Regions from separate parts of the Paenibacillus sp. FSL R5-0470 genome, predicted to be linked through region 2. Evidence: riboswitches for the same ligand, from Rfam matches in the RefSeq annotation. Region 2 holds a riboswitch; each other region holds the start of a gene.
What was found. A riboswitch is a leader RNA that binds a small molecule or an ion and turns the genes downstream of it on or off. The one in region 2 is predicted to bind cyclic di-AMP.
Positions count from the first base shown of each region.

Region 1: another riboswitch for cyclic di-AMP. It lies ahead of MKY99_RS25870 (alpha/beta hydrolase); the one in region 2 lies ahead of MKY99_RS02705 (hypothetical protein).
Region 3: another riboswitch for cyclic di-AMP. It lies ahead of MKY99_RS00545 (C40 family peptidase); the one in region 2 lies ahead of MKY99_RS02705 (hypothetical protein).

Region 1 is NZ_CP150238.1:5,868,242-5,878,126, reverse strand. It holds gene MKY99_RS25905 (sugar ABC transporter substrate-binding protein) at 1-1,172, shown strand, start outside; gene MKY99_RS25900 (ABC transporter permease subunit) at 1,257-2,225, shown strand; gene MKY99_RS25895 (carbohydrate ABC transporter permease) at 2,285-3,187, shown strand; gene MKY99_RS25890 (glycoside hydrolase family 43 protein) at 3,235-4,767, shown strand; gene MKY99_RS25885 (endo-1,4-beta-xylanase) at 4,796-5,815, shown strand; gene MKY99_RS25880 (Nif3-like dinuclear metal center hexameric protein) at 5,927-6,721, shown strand; gene MKY99_RS25875 (hypothetical protein) at 6,806-6,979, shown strand; cyclic di-AMP (ydaO/yuaA leader) riboswitch at 7,201-7,385, shown strand; gene MKY99_RS25870 (alpha/beta hydrolase) at 7,492-8,301, shown strand; gene selD (selenide, water dikinase SelD) at 8,458-9,516, shown strand; gene mnmH (tRNA 2-selenouridine(34) synthase MnmH) at 9,574-9,885, shown strand, end outside.
Region 2 is NZ_CP150238.1:603,728-613,612, reverse strand. It holds gene MKY99_RS02725 (histidine kinase) at 1-2,121, opposite strand, end outside; gene kdpC (potassium-transporting ATPase subunit KdpC) at 2,321-2,929, opposite strand; gene kdpB (potassium-transporting ATPase subunit KdpB) at 2,985-5,018, opposite strand; gene kdpA (potassium-transporting ATPase subunit KdpA) at 5,035-6,711, opposite strand; gene MKY99_RS02705 (hypothetical protein) at 6,928-7,344, opposite strand; cyclic di-AMP (ydaO/yuaA leader) riboswitch at 7,535-7,724, opposite strand; cyclic di-AMP (ydaO/yuaA leader) riboswitch at 8,145-8,310, shown strand; gene MKY99_RS02700 (hypothetical protein) at 8,444-8,935, shown strand; gene MKY99_RS02695 (hypothetical protein) at 8,952-9,461, shown strand; gene MKY99_RS02690 (hypothetical protein) at 9,594-9,885, shown strand, end outside.
Region 3 is NZ_CP150238.1:109,689-119,573, forward strand. It holds gene rluF (23S rRNA pseudouridine(2604) synthase RluF) at 1-144, shown strand, start outside; gene motB (flagellar motor protein MotB) at 244-1,062, opposite strand; gene motA (flagellar motor stator protein MotA) at 1,046-1,849, opposite strand; gene MKY99_RS00520 (hypothetical protein) at 2,056-2,349, shown strand; gene MKY99_RS00525 (4a-hydroxytetrahydrobiopterin dehydratase) at 2,578-2,865, shown strand; gene MKY99_RS00530 (cytochrome c) at 2,957-3,313, opposite strand; gene MKY99_RS00535 (GNAT family N-acetyltransferase) at 3,441-3,926, opposite strand; gene MKY99_RS00540 (C40 family peptidase) at 4,182-4,673, opposite strand; cyclic di-AMP (ydaO/yuaA leader) riboswitch at 4,679-4,820, opposite strand; gene MKY99_RS00545 (C40 family peptidase) at 5,180-5,608, opposite strand; cyclic di-AMP (ydaO/yuaA leader) riboswitch at 5,662-5,800, opposite strand; gene MKY99_RS00550 (hypothetical protein) at 6,015-6,845, opposite strand; gene MKY99_RS00555 (M1 family metallopeptidase) at 6,857-8,863, opposite strand; gene MKY99_RS00560 (YwhD family protein) at 8,967-9,473, shown strand; gene MKY99_RS00565 (AbrB/MazE/SpoVT family DNA-binding domain-containing protein) at 9,575-9,885, opposite strand, start outside.

The sequences.
Region 1 (9,885 bases), 1.6 Mb from region 2:
CCTATTACTCTGGCCCAGCTTTCTGGATTCAGAAAGCTGTACTTAAAGATGCCGGTTATCCAACGGTTAAAACTTTGGACGAGTATTTCGATCTTATCGTGAAATATAAAGAGAAAAATCCAACCATTGATGGTCAACCAACAATTGGGTTTGAGATTCATAACAAAGACTGGAGAAACTGGGGATTGTTTAACGCTCCTCAGCATCTGATCGGTCATCCTAATGATGGCGGAGTAGTAGTTAAGGATAACGTAGCAGAAATCTTTGCGGATAAAGACTATGCAAAGCAGTACTATAAAAAACTTAATGATATGAATGCGTTGGGTATTATTGATAAAGAAGCATTTGTAATGGATTATGACCAATATTTAGCTAAATTGTCTAGCGGAGCCGTACTGGGAATGTTTGATCAGCACTGGAACTTTGGTAAAGCAGAAGATTCACTCAAGACACAAGGGAAAGATATGAGCACTTATGTAGGTCTGCCTCTTGTGTATGATACTAACACCAAAGATTATTATCTGGATCGTCCTGCTCTTAACTTGAATAATGGATTCGGGATTACTGTCAATGCTAAGGATCCAGTGAGAATCCTTAAACTTATGGACACATTGATTCAAGAAGATTGGCAAAGAACCCTCACTTGGGGTATTGAAGGCGAAGATTATCAAGTGGTAGACGGTCGCTTTATAAGAAACCAGGAGCAACGGGATAACGCAGTTGATGCTACATGGAAGCTAAGTAACAAAGCAGAAGCTTGGTATGCTACCGCTCCGAAAATGCAAGGGTACTTTGCAGATGGTAACTCAACGGATGCGGCAGCCCAACCAGAAGAATATAAAGCAGGGTTGGAAGCGTATGACAAGGAAGTTCTTGACGCATATGGATTCAACAGTTATGTAGATTTCTTCAGTAAGCCTGGACCGAACCCAGTGGCTTATCCTGCTTGGTCGATAGATCTTGTTGAAAATTCTCCAGCAAAAATTGCCGATACGAAGATGGGAGAAGTTAAGACCAAGTACCTGCCAAAAGCAATCTTGGCTAGCCCTTCCGATTTCGATAAAGTTTGGACTGAATTTGTTGGAGAACTTCATAAAGCGGATATTAAAGCTTACGAAGACAGAATCAATGAACAGCTTAAATGGAGATTTGATACTTGGAGTGTTAAATAGTTAGAGCTTGCTTAAAAATCAGAAAGTGGTGGCTTATTAGCCAACCACTTTCTGAAATATATGGATGATGTGGGGAGAAAATATATGGATGAGATTTTAACGGGAAAAAAAGTTAACCGGCATCCTAAAAGAAAAAAGAAGCAACCGATTACTCTGACCTTGATTAAGAATCAGAAACAGCTGATTTGGATGTCAGTTCCATTGCTGCTGTATATTGTACTATTTGCGTACGTACCTGTTTGGGGATGGACAATGGCTTTTCAGGATTATAAACCAGCTAAGGCATTTGGCGAACAGACATGGGTCGGCTTGAAACACTTCAAGTTTCTATTTACGGATGATACCTTTTTAAGGGTACTACGAAACACACTGGCTATGGGATTAATTAATTTCTTTTTAGGATTTATAACCGCGATAACATTGGCCTTACTTCTTAATGAAATCAAAAATGTATTTTGGAAAAGAACCGTGCAGACCATATCCTACCTACCTCACTTTCTTTCCTGGATTATTGTAACAGGGATTGTAGGTGTCTCCCTCTCGGTTAACGACGGGATTATCAACATCGTGCTCATGAAATTACATCTTATCGATTCACCAATCCTTTGGTTGAGTGAAGGGAAGTATTTCTGGGGTATTGTGGGTGCTTCAACCGTCTGGAAAGAGGTTGGATGGAGTACAATCATCTACTTGGCTGCTATGGCTTCTATAGATCCAGCTTTATATGAGGCTGCTGAGATTGATGGGGCTAACCGGTACAAAAAAATGTTCAATGTAACATTGCCGGGAATTAAACCAACCATTGTAATCCTGATGATAATGTCCATAGGACATGTATTGGATGTCGGATTTGAGGTTCCGTACTTGTTAGGGAACGGGCTTACGGTAGACTGGTCGGATACGATTGATATATTTGTATTGAAATACGGGATTGGGCAAGGGAATTATTCCTTAGCCACTGCGGGAGGCATATTTAAAACAGTCGTAAGTGTAACGTTACTGCTTTTAGCTAACTGGACGTCGAAGCGGCTAGGGGAAGAGAGGCTGTTATAATCATGGAAAAAACTCAATTAATACCTCAGAAATCTCCAAAAAGTAATAGTAGAAAACGTATGAGAATTATAGGGATCGAACCAGTAGTGTTCGGTACCTTCAATACTATCTTTATGATATGTCTAGTCATTGTTACCTTGTATCCATTCTTGAATACTATAGCAGTTTCCTTAAATGAGGGGAATGATACCATCCGCGGCGGCATTTATCTATTGCCTAGGGAGTGGACTATACAGAACTACAAAGCTGTTTTTGCCTCTGGTACAATTATTCCTGCTTTTTGGATTTCGGTAGCACGAACAGTGATATCTACGATCCTGAATCTATTTTTAACCACAATGCTTGCTTATACTTTAAGCCGGAAAGAATATGTTTTCCGCAAGCAGATTACCTTTGTTTTCGTCCTAACCATGTATTTTAATGCGGGTCTGATTCCAAATTATTTCCTAATTAAGGATCTTCATTTGCTTAATACATTTTGGGTATATGTAATACCGACTATGATAAGTGCATTTAATATGATCGTCATCCGTACTTATATTGGTAGCATACATGAAAGTCTTATGGAATCCGCGAGAATCGACGGTGCCGGGGAATTTAAGATTTTCATGAAAGTAGTCTTCCCTTTATGTAAACCTGTTCTTGCTACCATTGCCCTTTTTGTCGCGGTAGGTGCATGGAACTCATGGTTTGATGCTTTTATCTACACCTCTTCCCGCCAGCACTTGAGTACATTGCAGTATGAATTAATGAAACTAATACAATCTAGTATGAATGCGAACAGTAGCGCAAGTGTAGCTAACGGGGCAGGGGTAACTGCGGAGTCAGCGGGGTCAATGGTAACTCCAAAGTCCATTCGTGCAGCCGTTACTATCGTTGCTTCGGTCCCGATTCTGCTAGTCTATCCATTCATGCAAAAGTACTTTGTAGTTGGAATGAACGTAGGAAGCGTGAAGGAATAAGTAGCTTGCACCCACTATTAAATAATAGGAAGGTTGTTTGTTGAATTATGACTCCATCTCCAATCACATACACGAACCCAATACTTCCAGGTTTTTATCCAGATCCTAGCATCACTCGAGCAGGGGATGATTTCTACTTGGTGTGTAGCTCCTTCGAATATTTTCCTGGGGTGCCTATCTTTCACAGCCAGGACTTGATTCACTGGACACAAATTGGTCATGTATTAGATCGTGTAAGTCAGCTAGATACACGTAAGAGCAAAAGCTCTGGAGGTATATTTGCTCCAACCATCCGGTATCATGAAGGAACGTTTTACATGATAACGACCGAAATACACGGGAAGGGGAATTTCTATGTTACGGCTACGGACCCAGCGGGTCCGTGGTCAGACCCGATTAGTATTCCTTATGGAGGAATTGACCCTTCCCTAATGTTTGATGAGGATGGAAAGGTATATGTAACCACCCAGCAGGGAGCAGATTATGATTCCCACGCTATTCAATATGAGATAGACATTGCTACAGGAGCAGCATTAACAGAACCTGTTGTCATCTGGACTGGGGATGGTGGACCTTGGACGGAAGGACCACATTTGTACAAAATTAATGGAATGTATTATATCATGTCTGCTTCAGGCGGCACGGCAAAGGAACACCGAGAAATTATCGGTCGTTCTTCCTCCCCTTACGGTCCTTTTGAAAGATTAGAGCAACCGATATTGACCCATCGCGGGACTGATAGTCCCATTCAGTATCTAGGACATGCTGATCTGATCGAAGATCGTAACGGGGATTGGTGGGCCGTATTCCTTGGAGTACGTCTAGTAGATTCCAAGTATACAGTGCTAGGAAGAGAGACCTTTCTTGCCCCTGTAACGTGGAATGAAGACGGATGGCCGATGATTGATAATAATGAGGACACTGTCGGGCTGGAGATGAAGGTTCCGCGTGTACCGGGTCATTCGCCAAAACCTGAGACTAGCGGAAGATATGATTTTGATGACCCTGTATTGCCGTTGGAATTATCCTTTCTGCGGAATCCGGCAGAGGGAAGCTGGTCACTAAGCCAACGTCCGGGTTTTCTAGCTCTTCGAGGGCAATCGAAAGACCTTAATGAAGTGGGTCAGGTAGCCTTTATAGGCAGAAGACAGCAGCATACTTCAGCTGAATGGAGTACATTACTAGATTTTAACCCTACCGTGGACGGTGAAGAGGCTGGACTCTGTGCTAGATTGGACGAGAATGCACATTATGAGGTTGGCTTGGTGCAAAAAGTTGGCCACAGAGTCATTGCAGCACAATTAACTATTGATGGAATAACCCGTGTAGAAGCAGAAGTACCAATTACAGCTGAGCGAATTTATCTGAAAATACAGGCGGAGCTTACCGAATACACCTTATTGTTCTCCTTGGATGGGCAGCAATGGAATAAGCTATCTACAGCGGCAGCATACCCATTATCCCCACAGGCCGTAAAAGGAAATGGATTTACAGGTGTTCTTATCGGTTTATATGCGACAGGTCATGGTAAAGTAGCTGAGGTACCTGCCCACTTTGATTGGTTCGATTATCGGTCATAATGAATAGCGTTTGTTAGGAGGGAACTTGTTGAGACAAGCTAGTGATTTTACAGAGCCTGCACTAAAGACAGTGTTCGCAGAGGATTTCAAGATTGGCGCAGCCGTCAACCCATTAACTATCCAATCACAGGAGCATTTGCTTGCTTATCATTTCAACAGTATTACCGCTGAGAACGAGATGAAATTTGAAAGTCTGCATCCACTTGAGGACACTTATAACTTTAGGGCAGCAGACCAGCTGGTTGCCTTCGCCAGGGAACATCATATGGCGATGCGCGGACATACCTTGATTTGGCACAACCAGACAACGGACTGGCTGTTTGAGGATAAGGGCGGAGGACCTGTAAGCAAAGAGATTCTGCTTGCACGAGTCAAATCACATATTCAGACCGTTGTAGGACGTTATAAGGATGATATTTATGCTTGGGATGTTGTCAATGAAGTTATAGCCGATGAAGGAGAAGAGCTTCTTCGCCATTCGAAGTGGCTCGACATTGTTGGCCCGGATTTTATCGCCAAAGCGTTTGAATTCGCCAATGAAGCTGACCCTAAGGCATTATTATTCTACAATGACTATAACGAATCCCATCCATTAAAGCGTGACAAAATCTATAAACTGGTGAAGTCGCTATTGGAACAAGGCGTGCCGATCCATGGCGTCGGATTGCAGGCACACTGGAATTTATACGATCCTAGTCTGGATGAAATTCGTGCAGCGATCGAAAAATATGCATCGTTAGGACTTCAGCTCCAACTGACAGAGCTGGATGTATCCATGTTCCGTTTCGATGACAAACGAATGGACTTAAAGACAGTACCTGCTGAGCTGCTCGAGCTTCAAGCAGATCGATATGAAGCGATGTTCGCACTGCTGAGAGAATACCGGGACGTGATTAGTTCGGTTACGTTCTGGGGAGCAGCGGATGACTATACCTGGCTGGATGATTTCCCTGTTCGTGGGCGGAAGAACTGGCCGTTCCTATTCGATGAAGGGCATAAGCCGAAGCCAGCTTTCCATCAAATTATCACCTCTGCCACGAAATCATAGAGTGGGCAAGCTGCTCAAATAATGAACTGTGAACCCGTCCTTATATCGATTAAGGGTGGGTTATTTATACGTTGATAGATTAGTAGAATAGATCTCAGAGGGCGGATTAAAGTGAGCGTGACAATTAGAAGGATTCTGGAAGATTTAATAGGAGCCATGGAACAGATAGATGGGACTGTGGATACTCTTAAGCCGGGAAATCCGGAAATGGTGATTACAGGGATGGTTACGGCATTTTGCGCTACGCAATATGTTGTGGAGCGAGCGGTTGCTATGAACGCCAATTTGTTGATCACACATGAAGGTGTGTTTTACAGTCATCATGAGACGAGTGAGTGGTTAGAGGATGACCCTATTTATCTTGCGAAACTGAGTTTAATCGAGCGTTCTGAACTGGCTATTTTTCGTTATCATGATTATTGGCATAGGCATCAACCAGACGGGATCATGGTGGGCTTGCTACGAGAGCTTGAATGGTCAGCCTATGTGGTTGAGCAGCAATCGACTGCTACAATCCTATCGATTCCAGCTATGACGGTAAGTGAAGCGGCACAGTATATAAAAAGAAAGCTAGGCATCTCCTATTTACGTGCTGCCGGAGACGTATCCCAGATATGCAGACATGTGGGGATATTAGTAGGTTACAGAGGAGGTGGGACGATGGCTATTCCTCTTTTTAATCAGCATAATCTTGATTTAATTATTGCTGGCGAGGGCCCCGAATGGGAAACTCCAGAATATGTGAGGGATGCTGTCCACCAAGGCAGATCAAAAGCACTGATTATGTTAGGACATGCGGAAAGTGAAGCTCCAGGAATGAAATATTTAGCTGAAGTTCTGGCACAGAAATACCCAATGATTCCTACTTATTTTATTGCTGAACAACCGGTCTATCAGCTGGTTTAATTCGTATAAACCGAAATGAAGAATAAATTTGCATATTATGGAGAAAATGATTGGAAACCAGGTCACTGAGAAAGGAGTGTTTCAATGGAAATTCCTTTGGAGGCTGATGAAGTGTTAAGTCGTATCAAAAAGCTTCAAACCGATGGAAGCTCGATCAGCAAAAAACAAGTGAAGCAAAGCGATCCTGATCTTATGAGAAGTGCGCTGTTCTTTTTTCCGAGCTGGGAGCATGCATTGAAAAACGCCGATCTGTTGTAGCCATATGATTGTATAACGAAGCCGAGTAGTTCAGGGATTGATCTCTGATGGCCGCTCGGCTTTTTTTAGATATATTGAGTAAACAAGAGCAAAAGAAAGAGAAAACGAAGTGTATGCTCAATATGAAATGAAAAGCATGGCTTTCAACATTATTTTGCCCACGGCTCAACTTTACAAGAAACCTTACACGGAGTATGATTCATCACATAACTGACAATTACATAAGAAGTCCGCTTAATTTCCGTTAAGGAAAGCGGGGGAACCAACAACTGGGAACCAGTGTAACAATCGGTACTAGTTATGGGGTGAATCCTGTTCCAGATGCATAAATGCATCCATGCAGGTAGGGCAACTCTCACTGCCCGAATCCGACAGCTAACCTCGTAAGCGTATGGAGAGAGGATGAATGGCGTATTTGATGATGAATAGCCACAGAGAATCCCTCTGTGGTTTTTTGCTGCGTTAAAAAGCAGATATAGTTGTAGAACCTATCTATGAAAGAGGTGTTAACTTTGCCTATTGCTAAACTGAATGGAACTTCGCTCTATTACGAAATCAATGGAACAGGGGCTCCGGTTGTGTTTATCCATGGACATGGATTAACACATAGTATGTTCAAGCCACAATTAGAGTATTTTTCTGATAAATATAAAGTGATTCTGTGTGATTTACGGGGGAATGGCAAATCAGGTGAATTACTGCAGGCCCCAAACGAGATTATTGAAACCCAATGTCTAGATATAATAATGCTATTAAATGATTTGGGTATTCGTGAGGCTGTTTTTGTTGGGAGTGCCTATGGGGGGCTTGTCGTTCAACATATTGCGAAACAATATCCAGAGCGAGTAAAAGCGATTGTTGTCGCGGATAGCTTTTGTAGAAGTCAGGCGTCAACGATAATCGGTAAAATCCAGCTTATGGCTGCTTATTGTAGCTGGTTAATGTATTACGCTCCAAGTGAGCTTGTACTTCCTTCGATTCGTATGATGTACCGGGAACGCTGGAATCTGGCTTATAACGAGATTAGAAGAGGACTTCTCGATAAACGTCCACGGGAATTGTATCGGCAAAGGCTGGCTACGAGCCATGTGGATTACACTAGATGCTTAAAGTCTTTTAAGCGTCCCGCCTTATGTATTGTAGGTGACTTTAGTGAATTTGGAGTTAATTGTATGAAGGATATGGTGTCTCAGCTGCCACATGCTCAGTTAGTGATCATCCCTAACGCATTAGATCCTAGTAATCTGTGTCAGCCGGAGAAATTTAATGCTATACTTCAGCGGTTTTTGGAGAAACAGCAGGAAACTCAGCAGATTAGTTGATCTTAGTGGTAAGTGAGAAATGAGAGGCGTCCCATAGCCGGGGAGTATGTACTGGCTACGGGGCGTTCTTCTGTATGTCTGTATTTTGTACAATGCTGTCTACTGATGTAAGATTAAAGATATTCGATATTAACTATCTAAAGGAGCTGAGTCATGATGTCTCAAGCCGAAACCATAAAATTGACCTCATTATCTTCAAAAGGGGGCTGCGGCTGCAAAATCGGTCCCGCCGATCTCATGCAGGTTATTCGCAGTCTACCACCAACCGTTCCTAATCCGGATCTACTTGTAGGTCTGGATACCAGTGATGACGCTGGGGTATATCGATTAAGTGATGATCTAGCGTTAGTGCAAACTGTTGATTTTTTCACGCCGATCGTGGACGACCCTTATTCCTTTGGGCAAATTGCAGCAGCTAATGCGTTAAGTGATATTTATGCTATGGGCGGCAAGCCGCTTACAGTGCTTAATATTGTGGCCTTCCCTATTTCTGTTTTGGACAAAAGCATTCTCGGTGACATTTTGCGCGGTGCAGCAGATAAAGTGCAGGAAGCAGGAGCAACGCTTGTGGGCGGACATTCCATCGACGATAAAGAGCCTAAATTTGGATTGGCCGTTACGGGCCTTGTGCATCCGGACAAAGTAAGAACGAATGCAGGTGCGCAGGCAGGAGACAAGCTGATTTTGACTAAACCTATCGGTGTGGGCATCTTAACGACTTCTATTAAAAAGGATCAGCTATCCCCAGAAGAAACTACACGCCTTACGACAGTCATGTCTACATTGAATAAAAAAGCGGCTGAAATCATGGAGCCCTATGATGTACATGCTTGTACAGATGTTACCGGATTCGGGTTGCTTGGACATGCCTCGGAAATGGCAAAAGGGAGCAATCACGGACTGATTATTCGTCAAGGCGATGTACCGATGCTGCCAAGAGTAAGAGAGCTCGCGGAGCAGGGCTTTGTTCCAGGCGGCACTAAGAATAACTTTGCCCATTTGGAGGGCAGTATTCTTTATCCGGAAGAGATGGACCAATTAAGCCGCTATATTCTGTGTGATGCTGTGACTTCCGGTGGATTGCTGATCTCTGTTGCTCCTGAACAAAGTGAGGATTTGCTAAAAGAGTTAGTAGATGCAGGTGTAGAAGCAGCATTGATCGGAGAGGTAACGGAAGAGCATCCGGGTCAGATTGCAGTTATAGCTGCGCAATAACGCTGGAGTTCAGCTTAGAGGCGACCTAAGAAGTTAGCCACCAGAGGAGAGAGCGCATTGTTTCAGGATATTACATTGGAAGAACTAAGAGTGTTAAAGAATAAGAAGCAGATCACCGTTATCGACGTTCGATCTCCTTCTGAATATAAAGATGCAACGCTGCCGGATAGCTTGAATATTCCCTTTTTTGATGATGAGGAACGGGCTGAAGTAGGTACATTGTATAAACAGACAAGTGTGCAGGCTGCGAAAGAACGCGGTTTGGAGATTGCTGCTGCGAAGCTACCTTCCTTTGTCAAAGAATTTGCTGCGATTCAAGGGGACAAGGCTGTATTCTGCTGGAGGGGAGGTATGCGCAGCCGTACAACT
Region 2 (9,885 bases):
CATCCTGAACGTTCCACCCAGTCGTTCCGTCAATTCCTTTAAATCATTTATACGTTTATCATATACGGGTCCATTTTGTTTAAATTCCTGCACATACGTAACATACCAGCAAGCTTTTAGACGATATGCAATCCGAAAACCACGCCGAATTAAACGCTCCGCATGATCCCCCAAGGTGATACACACATATATTACTTCCTGACGCCGCCAAGGTCCCCGTAACGAACCAACACGTTCCCAAGATTCTAGCCTTTCATCAACATCATCAGCAATTTCCCGCAACGCCAGCTCCCGAAGGGCGATCAAATTCCCGATTTTGAAAAAAGCCCCCAGCGCCTGATCCACCTTGGCCATGGCATATATTTTTCCATCCTTCATTCGCTCTTGAAGCGTCTTGGGTGATACATCGATAAGCTCTACCTCATTTGCCCGCTGTAGAATGCTGTCCGGAAAAGTCTCCCTCACTCTAACTCCTGTAATTTGCTCTACGGCGTCATTCAGACTTTCTAAATGCTGCACATTCACGGTAGAAATCACAGATATTCCCGCATCCAGCAGCTCCATAACATCCATATACCGCTTCTTATGTTTGCTGCCTGGCATATTGGTATGAGCGAGTTCATCCACTAGCACGACTTCTGGATTACGCTTAATAATTGCTGCCGTATCCATCTCCTCAAGGATAGTCCCGCGGTACTCCATACGTAGACGCGGAAGGGTCTCCAAATCGCCGATTTGTTCAAGGGTTTCTTTGCGGCCATGTGTCTCCAGGAGCCCTATCACGACATCGATCCCTCTCTTCAAGAGATCGTTCCCTTCACGCAGCATCTTGTAAGTCTTGCCCACACCGGGAGCAGCCCCAATGTATACCTTAAAGGTTCCTCCGCGAATCGCGTCGATTTTATCCTTTACTTCCTGACTGCTTAACCTGTGATAGGCATCCGCTTTCCGTTCATTACGAGTCTGCCGGGTTGGAAGTACACGTTCTCCCTCACGGTCTGCGCGATCCGCCACGAAGAACACATCCACACCTCGGATTTGCTTCAGTAACGAATTAGCGATTGAGCCTTTCCATAATTCCTGCCAAGCGGTCTGCTTGGAATGTCCCATAACGATCCGGGTAATATTATGTTCGATCGCGTATTTTACCAACAGATGTGGGATCTCCCGCTTCGAGCGAAAGGTGATCTCCTCCATAGAGGCACCAATCTTCTCGGTCAGCTTCCAGAGGGAACGCTTAAAGGTAGCTGCTTCCTTAGAAAGGGTGAGACCCTGCTTCCAGAATGACACCACTGACAGATCCCCATTTAACCGCTTGGCAATCTGCTGTCCACGTCGGATGTGGATCGAGCCATTCCAATAATACTGCGCAGATACCAACACCTTTTCTGCGATCCCCGAAGCTCCCTGCAGCCCTTGTTCTTCCCGGTGTTTCTCCAGCGAGTCATTAACATCCTCAGCGACCATTCGAAGTGCCAGCTCCCGCAGCTTGCTTAAATTACCCTTATTAAAAAGCGATCTCTGCTGGCGTTTACCTAAATGGCCATCGGACAAGCGCTGAAGTATTTTTTCAGGGGTCACATCAATTAGAACGATATCATCGGCAAGGGTAAGCACCTCGGCGGGAAGAGAATGCTCTACCTCAATCCCGGTCCATTTCCGTGCCAGATCCGCAGCACCTTCTAGTTCGTATACATTTACAGTTGTGATGACACTAATCCCATTGCTCAATAAGTATTTGATATCGTCCAGTCTTCCAGATCTCTCCGCACCCTCGCGATTCTGGTGGGCCAAGCCATCGGTTAGCACAACTTCTGGATTACGTGCCACAATAGCTTCTACATCAAGATCCTTCTTCTCTATATCTTTCTGAAACCAATGAATACTTGGTATCCGTTCCAAATCGCCCAGCTGATCCTTAGTTTCTGGACTCTGATTCGTCGAAACCGCACAGATCACAACATCGATTCCCTGCGCTTTTAGTGCCTGGCCCTCACGCAGCATCTGATACGTTTTGCCCGACCCACTGACCGGACCGATATAGATCTTCAGACGTCCCCGATGCAGCTCATAGATAGAGAGCAGCAACTCCTCCGGCGTCTTCCTCCGGTATGTTCCCATCAAGACCACTCCTTAATAACCCCGATCATGCATGTACCCTTCTGTTCCAAGAAGAAATGACATTGTCGTCCTTCAAAGACGACAGCCGTTTCTCGTAGAAATATAAGAAAGTATAATGTGAAACTTATACTTTCTTATATTTTAGAAAGCAAGATATCCCTGCCCGATTCTAGTAATCTGGCAGGGATATTTACTATATTTATTTGTTCACTAGTTTCAGTAGATCCATGTTCAGCTTCAACACATTGACCCGTTCTTCACCAAACAACCCTAAGTCACGACCCTCGGTATGCTTATTTACGAGCTCTTCCAGCTGCGATGCAGGAATACCGGTTAAATTGCTAATCCGAGGAATCTGCACCATTGCTGAAGCTGGTGTGATATGCGGATCAAGCCCCGAACCCGAGTTGGTGACCAAATCAACTGGCAATTTGTTCACGGGCACATCCGGATTATCGAGCTTCCACTGCGTAATGAAATCCTTTGTCCGCTGCAGCATATCCGGATTGGATGGAGCGTAGTTATTGGACCCTGAGGCTTCTGCTTTATACTCAATACTAGACACACGACCATGAAATAGTCCTGGGTTCGTAAAGTTCTGCCCAATGAGTTCCGAGCCTACAACTACTCCAGCATCATTCTTAAGCAAGCTGCCGTTCGCTTGCGACGGCATTAGAACCTGGGCAAGCGCTGTAGTTGTCAGAGGATAGATCACTCCGCAGAGAACAATAAATACTAAACTTAGTCGCACAATAATAAAGAAATAAGCACCTTTCGATGATGATAACTGCTCTTCAGTGTCCTCCATGGAGTTTCCGTTATTCACGATGCTCTCACCCTTTCAATGATTAGTCAACACGTCGTTAAATCCATACACTTACGATCATATCAATGAGCTTGATGCCCGCAAAAGGAACTACCACTCCGCCTAGCCCATAGATAAATATATTGCGTCCAAGCAGCTTCGTAGAGCTCATAGCTTTATACGACACACCCTTCATAGCCAGTGGGATGAGCAGCGGAATAATAATCGCATTAAATATTAAGGCGGATATTATAGCCGAGCTTGGCGAGCCTAGTCCCATTACATTCAGGGCTTCCATTTCAGGAATAGCGAGCATGAACATCGCCGGAATAATGGCGAAATACTTCGCGATATCATTCGCGATACTAAAGGTTGTTAACGCACCCCGCGTCATCAGCAGCTGTTTACCAATCGCCACGACCTCAATAATCTTCGAAGGGTCAGAGTCCAAATCGACCATATTTGCTGCTTCCTTAGCAGCTGTAGTGCCGCTATTCATGGCTAAGCCCACATCAGCTTGTGCAAGGGCAGGGGCATCATTTGTACCATCCCCAGTCATCGCAACCAGCTTACCCTCGTTCTGTTCGCGGCGAATGACTGCTATTTTATCCTCAGGTGTACTTTCCGCGATGAAATCATCTACCCCCGCTTCACGGGCAATCGTAGCTGCGGTCAGCGGATTGTCACCCGTACACATGATGGTCTTAATCCCCATTTTCCGCAGCTCATCAAACCGCTCTTTCATGCCTGGCTTTACGGTATCCTTCAAGTAAATAAGTCCATAGATCCGATTGTCTACCGCAACCGCTAACGGGGTCCCCCCCATCCGGGCGATGGCATCAGAATTACTGTCGAGGTTCGCGGGAATGACACCGCCTTTCGACTGTACCCATTTCTTCACGGAGTCTACCGCACCTTTGCGTACGCAGCGTCCATCTTGCAGGTCAATACCACTCATCCGTGTTTCGGCCTTAAACTCTACGATTTCGCCACCTTCAGCAAGCTTGCTGTCATAGCTGCGTTCCAGCTTCTTGGCCAGCTCAATTACAGAACGTCCCTCAGGCGTCTCATCCTTTAGGGAACTGATGGCCGCCCACGCTGTAAGCTCAGCTTCCGTTTCATTTCCGACAGGAACAAATTCACTCGCCATCCGGTTCCCGAAGGTAATCGTACCGGTCTTATCTAGGATCATCGTATTAATATCGCCGGCAGCCTCAACTGCCTTACCCGACATGGCGAGTACATTAAACTGGGTCACCCGGTCCATACCCGCTATTCCGATTGCGGAGAGTAGCCCCCCGATTGTTGTCGGAATCAGACAGACCAACAAGGCGATCATAACCGGAATATCAAGATCAACACCTAGATAAGTTGCAATCGGCCGCAAGGTCACTACTACAATCAAGAAAATCAGCGTCAGACTGATCAAAAGCGTATTTAGCGCAATTTCGTTAGGTGTCTTCTGACGTTTCGCCCCTTCAACAAGAGAGATCATTCGATCTAGAAACGACTCACCAGGATCACTTGTAATTCTGACTTTAATCTCATCACTGACGACCCGTGTACCGCCTGTAACGGAGCCAAAGTCCCCACCAGCCTCCTTGATTACAGGTGCAGATTCACCTGTAATCGCTGATTCATCTACGGAAGCCAGCCCTTCAATCACCTCACCGTCACCAGGGATGAGTTCTCCCTGACTGACAATGACGATATCTCCTTTACGCAACTCGGAGGAAGAGACTGTCTTCACCGCTCCTCCAACCAGTTTGTTAGCTGTGATATCTTGTTTTGTTTTCTTGAGCGAATCGGCTTGGGCTTTCCCCCGGCCTTCTGCCAGTGCTTCAGCGAAGTTCGCAAACAGCACTGTAAACAGCAGAATGAACAACACTGTGATATTGAAGCCTATCGATTGCTCTGCATTAAAATATCCAGGAGCCAGCACCATGAGGAGGACAATGATCGTACCGACCTCTACCACGAACATGACGGGATTTTTGATTAGCGTTACTGGGTTAAGCTTTATAAAACTATCCTTTACAGCGCTAAGGAGTATGGGTCCCGTCAGCAGCTTTTTTCTTTTTACAGTACTCATCTTATTCTCCCTCTTCCTACCGTAAGGTTAGATATTCTGCAATGGGGCCGAGTACAATGACCGGCAGGAACGTCAACGCACCGATAATCACTACTGTACCAATCAGAATTCCCGTAAACAGTCCATTGTCTGTGCGGAACGTGCCAATCGTCTCAGGAACCGGCTTCTTCTTAAGCAGAGAACCTGCTACCGCCAGCATTGCAATGATAGAGACATAACGACCTAGCAGCATGACAATCCCGGTTGTGACATTCCAAAAAGTTGTATTGTCTGCAAGCCCTTCAAATCCTGAACCATTGTTCGCGGCAGAAGAGACATATTCATATAACACTTGGCTGAGTCCATGGAATCCAGTGTTCGTAATCGCCCCTTGCCCCAAATCGGTCAGGAACGCAGCTGCGGTTGGCACAAGGATAATGAACGGATGCACAAGGATCGCTATGGCAATCAGCTTCATCTCCTTGGCCTCTATTTTCCGTCCGAGGAACTCCGGTGTCCTGCCGACCATGAGACCGCACAGGAAGACACCCAGAATCGCATACATCAGCATATTGATCAGTCCAACACCTTTACCACCGAAGACATTGTTGAGCATCATCAGTGCAAGAGGCGTAATACCTCCCAGCGGCGTCAGCGTATCATGCATATTGTTAACACTACCTGTCGTAGCTGCGGTTGTTACTGAAGTAAACAAGGAAGACTGCGGTATGCCGAAGCGCACCTCTTTACCTTCCATACTACCTTGTGAAGATTCAATTCCTAGTGCATTGATCGCCGGATTGCCTTTCGATTCAGCATAGAAGTTTAGGCTTAACAGCAGAACAAACAAGGTCATCATTGCGGTAAAAATTACCCAGCCCTGACGTTTGTTCTTGGCAAACAATCCGTACATATAAGGGAGCGAAGCTGGCAGCATCCACATAGAGAGAATCTCTAGCACGTTCGTAAGTGGATTAGGGTTCTCAAAAGGATGCGATGAATTGGCCCCGAAGAAGCCGCCACCATTCGTGCCCAGATGTTTGATCGATTCCAAAGAAGCTACTGGACCGATAGCAATTTGTTGTGTTTGGCCCTCTAGTGTAGTGACTTCAAGTGATGGCTTGAGCGTTTGTGGCACATGTAGTCCTACCAGCACCAATGAAACTAACAAAGCTAGCGGAATGAACACACGAATATGCGCTTTGACGAAATCCTCGAAGAAGTTCCCGACTGATTTCCGTCCCGTGATTCCTCTGACAAAGGCAACCGCAACAGAAAATCCGCTCGCTGCAGATGTGAACATCATCATCGTGATGACAGCCATTTGTGAAAAATACGAAAGCCCCGTCTCCCCGCTATAATGCTGCAGGTTCGTATTGGTCATAAAGCTGATCACTGTATTGAATGAAAGCGTCTGTTCCATATCCGTAATTCCATTCGGGTTTAACGGCAATCCCCGCTGCAATCTAAGAACAATGTAACTGAAAGTAACCAATACGATATTTGTTAACACAAAGCTGAGCGCATACTTCTTCCAAGACATTCCGTCCCGTTTTTTCAGGCCGATCAGCTTATAAATCCCTTTTTCCATGCCTCCAAACCATCGATCCGTACGGTTCGGTTCATTAGAAAATACATAATATAAATACGTGCCCATCGGCTTAACCAGCAAGATAAGAATTACGATTACAGCAACTATTTGCAAAATGCCCATGAATGCCCCTCCTTAAAATTTCTCCGGATGAATCAATGCGTAAACCAGATATACAAACAACAGTAGGGTAACAGCGATTACTAGAATCACAACTTATCCCTCCCTGTATCCTCAACTACACCTGCGCACCAGCGCATAAATCCATAAAACAACCCGTAAATTACAGCTAACGAAGCCACCATATACAGATCCATCATATCTCCCGCACTCCTTCTTTTATCCTTGATGAGGTGATTTATCGATTAGAAAATCAGCATCACCACTATGAGAATAGATTACATAACTTGCACCAAGTCTTTTATAGACCAATCTAGGATTTATTGAGCTTGTGATTACAAAAATCGGCTGTGTCGTCCAGGTGCGGCACATCTGAATGTAGCGGCAGCATAACGTAAAGCTGCTCTCGAACAGATATACCCGTCCTACCGGGAACGGCGGGCGAAACCAAGTATTCTGATGGCGGGTATCAACTAGAACGACTTGTTCAATCCCCATCTCTTCGAGTAGGGCCTTCTCAGGCAAGTTGTTGGTCAATCCGGCCATCTTAATGCCTCTGAATTTTAGAAGCTTAATAAAATGTTCGCCTGCCTTCGTTGGCGCACATACCAGTACATATTCATTCTGATCTGTCATCTCTTATTCTCCTCAAATGCTTTGCTTGTAAGATCAGAGCTTGATCACCCTGATCTTGAAAGAAAAGCTACCGCTAATGATGAATATAACGACCTCTTCGTGAGGTTTTCCATAAATGCTTTGCTTAAAAAAGCACAGCAAAAAGCCACAAAGGATTCTCCTCTGTGGCTCGCTAGCGGTCACATTGCACTCATCCTCTCTCCATACGCTTACGAGGTTAGCTGTCGGATTCGGGCGGTGAGAGTCGCCCTACCTGTATAGATACGAGCTCACTCGCATCTTCTACAGGATTCACCCCATAACCGGCTTCCGACTCTCACATCGTCTGCCGATTGTTGGTTCCCCCGCTTTCCTTAACGGAAATTAAGCGGATCAAATATTCGATTGTTGTTGAAACAGGAGTAATCATACCCTTATGCAGGAAGAATTGTAAAACCTGATTGATGCCAAAATAATGCAAATTAAAAACTATTTTCGTATCGGATAGCGCTTACTTGATATCCAATCTCTCTATATCTCTTGTTTACTCGAGTTTTAATCCATTAGCGAAAAGCGGGCATACCATGTGATTTTATTCACCACAAATGTAGAAATCTTAAAAAAACGCCTTTATAGGTAAGAAAACAAGAAGTCGAGATTAAGCGAGGAAGAAGCCCGATAACTCGCAATAAATACCTATTTGGTTCCCTTTTCCGTCGTAGTAGGCAGGATTTGGTTTAAATCGCGCTCAAAAGAACACTTTCTGTTTTTACAGAAACACCTTGAAAAGAGTATGATTCGGGTTGAATCTATTTCACGAAATACATTCAACGCTGAGTTCCTGTATTTGCAGGGAACGGGGGAACCATCAGGTCACATGGCCTACTTGGGGTGAATCCGAAGGAGACTGTCCAAGTCTCATATAGGTAGGGCGACTCTCACCGTCCGAATCCGACAGCTAACCTCGTAAGCGTAAAGAGAGAGACCCTTGATCCGCCACGCTTTGGCACAGGTGTGTATATACCTGTATTCCAAAACCGCAGCAGAGGTCCTCCTCTTGCTGCGGTTTTTGCGTTACCTGAATCTATAGGGTGATAGCATGCTGGACGGGGTGAAAGAAATGAAACACTATTATTGGGGAACTCAGCAAGGGCTACTTGAGCCGATAAGTCTAAATTATGTTTGCTTTGGAGCGTTGTGGTTCGAAGAGGATCATCACAGAACTATTGTCGGCTATGCTTTTGGTCAGAAGCAGATTGAATCACTTCGCCATTTCAGCAGCCCATCTACCTGTGAATACTGTATGGACCGAACAATTATATACGAAATATATAAAAGTATCCGAGAAAAGCAACAGCTGCAGGATTGGTCAGCACACCAACGTTTTCCGTGGCTCACCGCTTTTAAGGAACCGTGGAAAGATGTTGCAGTCGGTTGGTACGTAATGAGATCCCGCAACACCTTTCCCTTACATTTATCCGTTATACGCAAACAGAAATTCAGACTATGGCTAGAGCATGCCGCAGTCTGTGAGAATGAAGCTGAAATGCTCGCCTGTATAGAGAAGGCTAATGACATTCACCATGTAGATCTTAAGCTTTTGGAAACCTAAGGAGGAAAAAACTGTCATGGACCAGCGAAGACTGTCTCGCATAGAAGTATTCGTCTTTGATTCACCTGAGCCTATTCATTATGGAATGGAGGCTGATCAAGGCAGCCGTTATGGCATCCTGAAACTTACCTGTAAAGGAGGTAGCAGCTGGGGGGCATGTCTTATCTCTGCCAATACCAAAACTTTCGATCTTATTAAATGGAGTTCTTTTCTCAGAATGATATACCATTGCCGGCTAGAGGAAGCGATAGATAAAGTACGTACCCATGGTTCAGAGTGGGATCAGACTCAGTTTGAGCTAGTGCAAGGTGCTTTACAGGATTTAAAAGCCAAGCTGCAGGGTAAATCCTTGGCAGGGCACATTGAGCAAGGTCGTCTGTACAGAGCTGTCGCTGGTGGGAGAGATTCCAAAGGAGGGCGGCTATATTATAAACCATCCAGTGTTGCGCTTCAAAAACATAGTTATCCAGAACCTGATACCGCCGAGCTTATCAACAAATCCATTTCTTACTTTTCTATATTATAGGTTCATCCCATAACCCATTCTGAAAGGATCGTGTTTATCATGCCTGACCCCTTACCTGCCGAATCATCCCGTAGAACTATATTTGCAGAGTGTGTTCAAAAGTGTACGAATGATATCTATATGCTCAGTTCCATGTTGTTACAACAATCAGCAGAAGCCGAGAAGGTTACTATCCGTACTTTTAAAGAGCTTCACAAAATATTCCGTCAAAAAAGCTTCGACAGCCAGCTATTCTCTATCGAAGCTTACCGCTCTTGTATCCGACAATGCGCCGATTATTACGCACGCCGGTCTCTTCTGTCTGCCAAGGCATTGCCTTGGGAGGAACAGCTTATAAAAACGATGTGGTATGGCCTAAAGCTATCTTTACCTCAAATAAGCATCATTCTGCAAAAGAGTCTTCCTGTACTAAAAGCACAGCTTA
Region 3 (9,885 bases), 490 kb from region 2:
GCTTTTGGCTACGAGGTTAGAAAGCTTCAACGCATTCGGATTATGAATATTCGTCTAGGGGCATTACAAACAGGAGAATGGCGTGAGCTGTCTGCTGAAGAGAAGCAAGAACTTGGAGCTACACTGAACTACGAACTTCTATAACTTAGAAAAGCCTAGATTTGAATACAATGTGTCAAAAAAGAGCTGTTCCATCGGTCTAAGACCTTGGGACAGCTCTTTATGTTTGTAATAGGATAACCATTATTCATCGGAAGGAGCAATACCTGAGAACTCTTTGGTTTCTTGATATTTACGAATAATGGATACTTCAACCCGGCGGTTCTTACTTCGTCCAACAGCTGTTGTATTTTCAGAAATGGGGTGGTATTCCCCGTATCCAATCGCACTAAATTTCCGTGGATTCAGGTTCGTATTTGTTAGCAAGATCTTCATGAACTGAAGGGCGCGATCGGCGCTCAGGTCCCAGTTGGAAGAATAGTCGCTATTAGAGATAGGGATATTATCGGTATGTCCTTGCACGACTACATCATAATCCGGGAATTGCTGCAGCATGGTTGAGATGGACTTTGCTAATTGTCGAGAATCATCTTTAACTACTGCCTGTCCGGATGCGAACAACGCGTTATCACTTATCGTAATCATAAGCTGGGATTGATTGAGCTTAGTACTGAGTAGATCGGTAAGGCCGTTCTTGCTGATATATTGATCAAACTGCTTCTTAAGCTTCTCTAAATCCTCTTGTTCCTTTTGCCGCAGCTTAGCCATTTCTGTTTGTTCATTTTTCTTGGTTACTGATTTATCCATTTGATCATTTTTTCCTAAATCCTCTTGACTCTTAGATGGCATTGCCGCCCGCTCTTCAAGAACACCTGTACCGCCATTAAGAGCAGAACTGAAGGCTTGACTCATCTCTTCGAATTTTTTGGCATCCGTTGCACTCATAGAATACATTACGATGAACAAGGCTACCAGAAGGGTCATAAGATCAGAATAAGGCAGTAGCCACGATTCATCGGCGTGTTCTTCATGCTCTTCGTGTCGTCTAGTCTTTTTGCTCACCCGATCCACTCTCCTTCTCATCATTTAACTTAGCTCGTTCCGAAGGTGTCAGGAAGACAGCAAGCTTCTGATTGATGGCAATAGTGGATACACCGGATTGTATGGACAAAAGACCTTCGACCATCATCATTCGAACTTCAATTTCACGTTTGGAAAGTCGTTTTAGCTTATTGGCAATAGGATGCCATAATACGTAACCTGTAAAGATACCGAGTAGCGTTGCGATGAAGGCAGCCCCGATTGCTGCAGCCAATTTGTTCATATCACTCATATCAGCCAGAGCGGCTATAAGTCCGATAACGGCCCCAAGTACGCCAAGTGTAGGAGCATACATACCTGCTTGTGAGAAAATGAGTGCGCCTGCTTTATGTCTATCCTCTGTGGCGTGGATGTCCTCCATGAGAACATCGCGGACAAAATCCTGATCATTTCCATCAATAATCATCCGCATGCCATTTCTGAGGAAGTTATCTTCTATTTCATCGACTTTCGACTCAAGAGCCAGCAGACCTTCACGCCGTGTAATAGAAGCCCACTCCATGAACATAGTAATTAATTCGGATTTACTGATTAATTTCTTTTTGACAAAAATCATTTTAAACAGACTTGGAATCTTCTTGACCTCCGAGAACGGAAAGGCCATAAAGATGGAAGCTGCCGTACCCACTAAGATAATAACGTAAGCAGCAGGTGTGGCTAAAGCGTGAAGAGGAGCGTGCTTGAGGATCATACCCCAAATAACTGCAACTAGACCAAAAATTAAACCAAGTATTGTTGAAATTTCCATTATGCACCTCGTCCATGAGATTATAAGATGTGTTCCGACAAAGCCGCGTATATCATCCTTGAAACAGCGGCAAGGCACTCTGTTCGAAACCGAATAACGTATATTCTTATTTATCGACATCATTCCGTTTTTTGTGAAGTCATTTTTTCGGCTATAATGGATAAGGTAAGTAATTATTCATCTGTGGAGAAAACGGAGTGATACATGTGGGTGTAAAGCATGGTAGAGATTACGGTGAAATCCTAACGGATTTGACTGAGGCTGTCGGAAGAATTTCCGATGGGTACTTATTTTTTGAAATGGATCCAGAAGAGTGGCAAGAATTGCCGCAGGAATCCAAGATGGAGGTATGGGAGGCACTGGCTGAGGATCTTTTCTTCGCGCTGGGTAATGAACCTATGATTGAGGTGGGGAGCGGCGTTATCATCTACGATAAGGACACGCACCGCATTAATATTTTAGTCGGAGAAGAGGATTTAGCCTCTGTTGTTTTGATTTAAGAAGAGGGGGCGGGGGGGCGTAATTTGCCCGTAGTTAGTAGCCCGTGTTAAAATTGGTGTAGCCGAGTTATAATCGCTGGGATTCTTGAATACATTTAATCGAAAATATTGCCTTTATCCTGGCACATCCCTTGGACCTCAGAAGCTAAGGGATGTTTTGTTTAACGAATAAGACGAGTAAAGGGACCTGCGGATTTTACTGCAATTTTTAGTAAGGGAGGAAACGAATTGTTATTTACGGAAGAAGAACTGCGTGAGCAGATCAGCAAGCTGGAAGGTTGGAAGCTGGAAGAGAATACCATGGTGCGAAAATATATGTTCAGCCAATATATGAAGGGTATTGCTTTCGTTGATGAAGTAGCCACCATTTCAGAAGCCTTTGATCACCATCCACATATTACGATTGATTATAAGACAGTGACTTTACGACTGAAATCAAATGAGGAAGACGGTATTACAGCTCTAGATATTCGAGAGGCACATGAATTTAATGAAGCCTTTGAGAAAAATCGTTAGTGTCACCCAAACTCATAAATAAACGCCCGTGCGCAGATAGTGAACTATCTTCTGGCACGGGCGTTTTTAGTTGCTTAGGTAGTAGTTACTGTTACTTTTTCTCTGAGAGCCAGAGGGCGACGTTTGCAATCTCCTCAGGGGCTAGCTTTTCTTTAAAGGAAGGCATTTGACCGCGTCCTTTAGTGACGATACTGTAGATTTCTTCAGCATCATGCTGACCGCCTTCATTTTGAAGACTGGGTCCAACTCCACCTTGAAGCTGATCGCCGTGACAGGTGATACAGCTGGCTTTCACGGTTGCTTCGGCCTTTGCCGCATCCAATTGAACTTCCGGCATCGTCGGTTTATTCTGTTCAGCTACCTCTTCTTTACCTGGAAGTGTAAACATAAGTACTACCGCAAAGGCACAGGCGGCAAAAAACAAACCGCTCATGATCCATTTCTGCATCCCAGTTCGTCCCTTCTATGTAAGCTGCTCCCTACATTATAGCTCAAGGTGAAGCGTTATCATAGGGTTTGTGACAAAAAAATGAACGATAATGCCATCAAATCATTGAAAAATATGGAATTTAATATTATTTATCATAGACCATGCAATAAAAAGGTTTGTTTCCTGTGGGGGTTAGGCGCTCATACGTATCGGTAATCGTAAATCCACACTTTTGGTAAGTTCGGATCGCCCGCTGGTTCCAGGTCAATACCTCTAGATCAATCTCACGCTCAGGATAACGAATTAAGGCTGCTTGCACGATTGCATCCATGAATATTTTCCCTAGACCTTGACCGCATAGATCAGGGCGCATACCAATCCCCAAGCGAACAACACCTTCCATTGGAAACAACTGCGCGAATCCACACAAAATCCCTTGCCCATTTAGTATGGAGACATATTGCTCATTCCGTAGCTGCGGGTCACCGAACTCGATTCCAAGAGCCTGCATTTGCTCCCACGGCATCCAGCCGTAAATATTATAAGGGGCAGTGTAATCCCAGTTGCAAACCTCTTCCGCGTGACTGGTCTCCATAGGCGCTACATGAAAAGTAACAGAGGGATTTATCATAAGGTCAAGGACCTCCTTTCACGGGGGAACTTTAAATGTCTTATATTTGTAGCTTAAAATACTTATGGTCCTTATAAGGACATCGAAGGCGTTTATGCTTGTAACTAATTATATACAAAAAGAGGCATGGTCGACTCAGAAATTTATGAGGATTATTGTTTTACAAATTCTGAGAGGGGTAAATACTAAATAAGACAAAAAACAAGCTCTTCCCCAAGAATCAACATCTTGGAAAAGAGCCTATGTACGATTTACTTATTGAACATCATCATTATCTTCTGTCTCAGAAGCAACAGAATGATAAGCATCCGTGCTCATAATTCGTTTAGCACCGATGTAGCGTTTCACGTAGTAGCTATCACTCAGGGAGCTAATCGTTACACCGCGTGAGGAAGATGCGTGTGCAAACTTGCCTTCACCGACATAAATACCGACATGGGAGACACCCTTACCACTTGTATTGAAGAATACAAGATCTCCAGATCTTAAATCATCTTGGGAGATAGCAGTACCCATTTGATACTGGGAACCTGATTGGTGTGGTAGGTTTATACCAATTTTATCAAATACATACATTGTAAATCCGGAGCAATCAAATCCATTTGTGGAGATGCCGCCGGATACGTACTTAGTTCCGATGGTCTTGTCGATCACTTTATCCATTTTGGAATCCGCGAAAGCGCTTCCTGCTCCGATGGTGAAAATAATGGAAAAGCTAAGTACTGCTGCTGCTAGCTTCTTCTTCAAAAGTTTATACCCCTTCCGGATGCCTACGAGGTTAGCTTAAGGGTTCGGTTGAAGGTCCCCTATGACCCCTCTAAAAATGGAGGTCAATTCACCCAAAGTTGGTTCCCCCGTTTTCCTAATAGTTAGGAAACTCGGCTGATACTGTTGATTAGGAATAGCTTGTAATCAATACATGACAAAACCTTTGTAAATAACAACTTAATGATTACAAAAATGTTACTAAAATCTTACTGCAGTTATTGTAACAAACAGAGTGCCGCTTGGCAATCGTTTTTAACATAATCATGCAGAAAAATTCGTTTTTTTAAAGTCAAAATGCATATGTAAGCGATAATATTAAACTAATTTTTATATTTATTGAAATTTTTATCAAATAAAAGTGTTTAAAGTCCGTTCAAGAGGTGTAAAGAATATAATAAGGCAAAAGAAAACCTGGATTCGATTAAGTCAATAATCAAACCCAGGTCTATATAATGTAATTGTGAGGTTATAGTTGTGGGGAAGTATTAATCGTAGGCTATAGCTTGATATGAGGAAGTACTCATTACTCTTTTAGCACCAACGTAGCGATTGGCCCAGTAGGACTGGCTAAGTGAAGTGATGGTCACGCCATATGAAGATGATGATTGTGCGAATTTTCCGTTTCCAACATAAATGCCGACATGGGATACGCCGTTGCCCAATGTGTTAAAGAAAACTAGGTCACCTGAACGTAATTTACTTTTGGCTACAGGAGTTCCGACATTATATTGAGCTTTTGAAGTACGGGGCAAAGAAAGACCCACCTTCTTGAATACATACGTAGTAAATCCAGAACAGTCAAACCCGGCAGTGCTAGTGCCTCCGGTTTTATAGGCAACTCCAATTGTCTTTGAAATAACACTGTCCATCTTAGAATCTGCAAAGGCACTTCCTCCACCAATAGAGAACGCCATCACAAGTCCTAGCGCCGCAGCGACGCATGCTTTTCTTAAATTCTTCAAAAAAATTGTACCCCTTCCAATGCCTGTGAGGTTAGCTTAAGGATTCGGTAGAAGGTTCCCCTATGATCACTGCAAAGCGAGATCAATTCACCCAAAATATGGTTCCCCCACTTCCCGGTGCAAGGAATTCGGCGTTTTATGCACCAGATAGTGACTTATCGACATGACTACGACAAATACATGAAGTTATGTAGAAATCGTTTCAAATGATTACAAACTTGTTACCAATGGAACAGGACTTATTGTAACAAAGTCTTTACGATTTTGCAAATCCTCATAATTTGTCTATAACGCGAAAGAGTCCCAGCTCCTGATTCAGGAACCGGGACTCTTATATTATGTTCTGTAATGCTTCAAATTATTGTGGAAATGCTTTACTTTGCCATAGATGATATTGAGCTGAAATTCCCCACATTTTGAAGAGTGTTGAGGGCAGTGATGAAAGTTGACGAATAAGAAGTGCTGGTAGGCCAGGACAGAAGATACCCGTTAGTCCGCACACTAGCAAAAGGATCAGGCCTGCTGCACCAAGTATGATTGAAATTCCTATTGCCGGAATCAGCGACTTCAAGCAAATGAATAAGGAGGAGAACATCCCCGTGCCGCTGGTATAACCAAACTGCATATATAGAAGGAACAGGCGCACGATAAAGATGTATATAAGCCATGCCAATACGTATGGAACTAGATGAAGTAACAAAGAGTAGTTCAGAAAGGAGGACAAGAATAGCCCGTACATTTTTGGAGCAAGCCAGTATAACGGAAGTAGAGCCAGCACCCATTCGATTAGACTGAAGATAAACACTGGAAATCCATAAAGCTTCATACCTGGAAAAAAGAACAGGCCACGCTCTCCTTTTCGCTCCTGATGGAGTTCATGCAGTAATCCTGCCCTTATGAAGGGGGAGAGTAGCAGTCGTAAGACAACAAGCCCTAGGAACATCCATAACCAAGTACGTATCGCAGGATCTGTGTTCAAGCTGAACTGCCCTTCGACATAATAGAGTAGTCTACCCATTCCGCTGCCTCCAGCGTCTTTATCTGGATAACGCAGTAGAATTGGAACGATAGCAGACCGGATGAAGCCGTACATAAAGTAGCCCCAGAGCAGTCGGTAGATGAAGAGCAGAATCAGAATATAAAATTGCTCCTTCATGCTTTGCCAGCCGCGGGTTATCGATGTTCTCACAATCATTCACCTCACCAGACAAGAGTTCCGAGCACGGTTTCAACTAGTTTAGTTACACTTAATGTCCAGCGGGAGAGCGTTTTGGGCTCTATTTCCGCCAGTCTGAAGTTATTAAGATGCTTGTTTTCTAACAGAATGGTATGCTCAGGATCAACCTCAGCAGAGAGAAGAAGCTTATCGCTTAACAATTGGAAGGTAGTCTCTGCTCCTTCACCGCTCCAGACCCGCTCTGTAGCAGAGCCATCGGCGAATGTGAATTTAATGGGAACGTCAACGTAATGGCTCCCTTTGTTTGTAATCTTTACTATGGATTCATAGCTCTGAGCATCGCTGTTGCCATTCTTTTTAATCGTAATCGTATCTACTGAGAAATCAGGAGCACCACCACCATAAATATAATCTTCGAAATAAGGCTGCCATGATTTTTTGGTTACCTTCTCAACGACTTTTTGAAAATCAGACGTAGTGGGGTGCTGGAAACGGAATTTACGTGCGTAAGTGGACATGATGCTGTTCATTGCCTTAGTGCCTACTTGGCGTTCAATATCCTTAAGTACTAGCTTTCCGCGAATATACACATTCCGGCTATAGGATTCTGCCCCGGCATATTTCCATGTTTCTAAATTTAGCGGCTCTGATTTGGTCACCAAGCTGGACTGAAGAGGGAGATTCGTTTTGATGCCATATTCTTGCTCCATGAGTCTGTCTTCAGCATAAGAAGTGAAGCTTTCATCTAGCCAAGCCTCTTCGAATTCATTGCTGGCTACCATGCCGTAAAAGTATTGATGGCCAATTTCATGAACGACGGTTCTTTCAAGTGAGGTGTCAGGAGAAGAGTCTGTGGCTCCAAATGCTGTAATGAGTGTTGGATACTCCATTCCTCCAGCCCCATTCCCCTCCTTAGGCGGAACGATAATAGACAGAGTCGAGTAGGGATAAGGACCATACCATTTGCTGAAGTAGGTCAGAGCTGCCTTAGCGGCCTGAAGGTATCGTTCCTTTAAGTCTTTGTGTAATGGATCGAGATACACCTTAATCCGTACACCAGGCACTTCTGGCGTAGAGAAGGCTTCTTCGGCTACTGTAAAATCAGGGGATGCCGCCCACGCAAAGTCATGGACATCGTCAGCGTAGAACTGATATATTTTTTGATCTTGCTTTAGCTTGGCATTCCTCACAGGAAATCCGGTCGCAGCTACCGTGTAGTCGGAAGGAACCGCAATCGTTACATTAAAGATGCCAAAATCGCTGTAAAACTCAGAGGTGCCGTGATACTGATGCAAATCCCAGCCTTCCTCCTTAACCCCACGTGTGCCCATAGGCTCGTATACACTAAGTTTAGGGAACCATTGCCCAGCCATCACGAAATTGCCTGATGCGCCCATACGGGCAAATATTTTGGGGAGCTGGACCTCGTACTGGAGTTTAAGCGTGACACTTTCCCCACCATTAACCGGCTGTGGGAGATGTACCTTTAGGAGTGTCTTATCGTTGACGTTACCATCATCGGGTTGTACAAATTGCACTCTTTGCATTAGTGATGTTCCTTCTGTTGTGCGCAAATCGGTTAAAGTCATACTTCCGAAGCCATTCTCTGGCATGGTGTCACCTCTGAGCGTTCCTCCGGACTCCTTCATAAAGGTAGTATCTGGTGAAGTAAAAGCATTTGGATACATATGGAAATATAGATCACTTACCGGTTTTACACCGGGGTGTGTCCAGGTTACCGTCTCAGAAGCGATTAAGGTTTCTGTATCAGGAACAAGCTGAACATCGATGTGATACTCGACAACTCGTTGACTTAATGCCTCTTCTGCTGGAACGGGGGCGCTTTCAGGCAGTTTCTGTTGTGGTGCAGCTGCAGGAGCTGTGCCGCTTGAGGACTTGGCCTCTTTTGAAACAAAGCTAGTAACAGAAGATGTGGAGTTATCCCCCGAATAGACCCATATGCCTCCTAATAGCACGAGGGTGGCCAGGGTCGCAAAGATGATGATGTACCTTAATGACAGTGACTTCATAGTGTGATTCCTCCCGTGACAAGCATCTACGGGATGTATATGTTTGCAATCGCCGCATTATTAGCTAAAATTAAATTATTCGTAAGAGGAAGGGTGTGCACTCGTGGACAACATACAACCGGAGGGCAAGAAACAGATTGCCTTAAATATTGTGAATGCCAAAAGTAAACATAAAGGCTTTGGAGCAGGCTCTATAGAGCTCAATAACGTATCGCCTGTCATTATTGATGGCGGTGAAGCAGTCATTGATATTGGTGCCATGCATGCCAAGAGTAAGGTTGAAAAGGGGATTAAATTCTCCATGAACCGTGAAGATGTACCTAATGGTAGACAGGTTTGGGTAGTATGGGTAGCAGTGGACCGTACACAGGATAGTCAATTCTATGGTGGAATAACGGCCTGCGAAATGTGGATCGATACGGAAGCACGTCGCGGTTGGAAAATTCTCGCCGAGCATGTCAATAAGTTGGATGCTGCTCTAAAACGCAAAATCGATGTGGGAGGGCTTGGCGCAGTTGAAAAAGCTGCCCTCAAATCCCTCTTGATCTCTCATAATGAGGCATGGTGGACTGCGTCCTCCGATGAGCTTAAGGCCGCACTGACCGAGTAGGAACGAATTACCCGGTCAAGGTTACCTGATACAGAAAAAAGGCTTCGACATCCTGAAATAGGAGAGTCGAAGCCTTTTTGAATTGAACACAATGAATTAGTTTACGATCTGCCTGCCGTATTAAGTTTGCGTTTGAGTTGACTTACTCTGGCTTGACTGATCCCAAGAATTTCAGCAAGCTCTTTCTGATTGGCATATGGATGTTCTTCTATGGCCCGCTCCAGGCGTTGGCACATATCCTCTGTCTTTGTCTTCCGGATCGTGCTGCTGTGTTCTGACACTTCGCCTGCAAAATCTTGGCGCGCCTCAGGCACTTGAGACATGCGTTCAGGGTCGGCAATTTCTTTTAGACAGCTACTGCAAATAAATTGCTCTTTATAGTAGGTGACATGGTCGTGGCTTCTGCAAAACG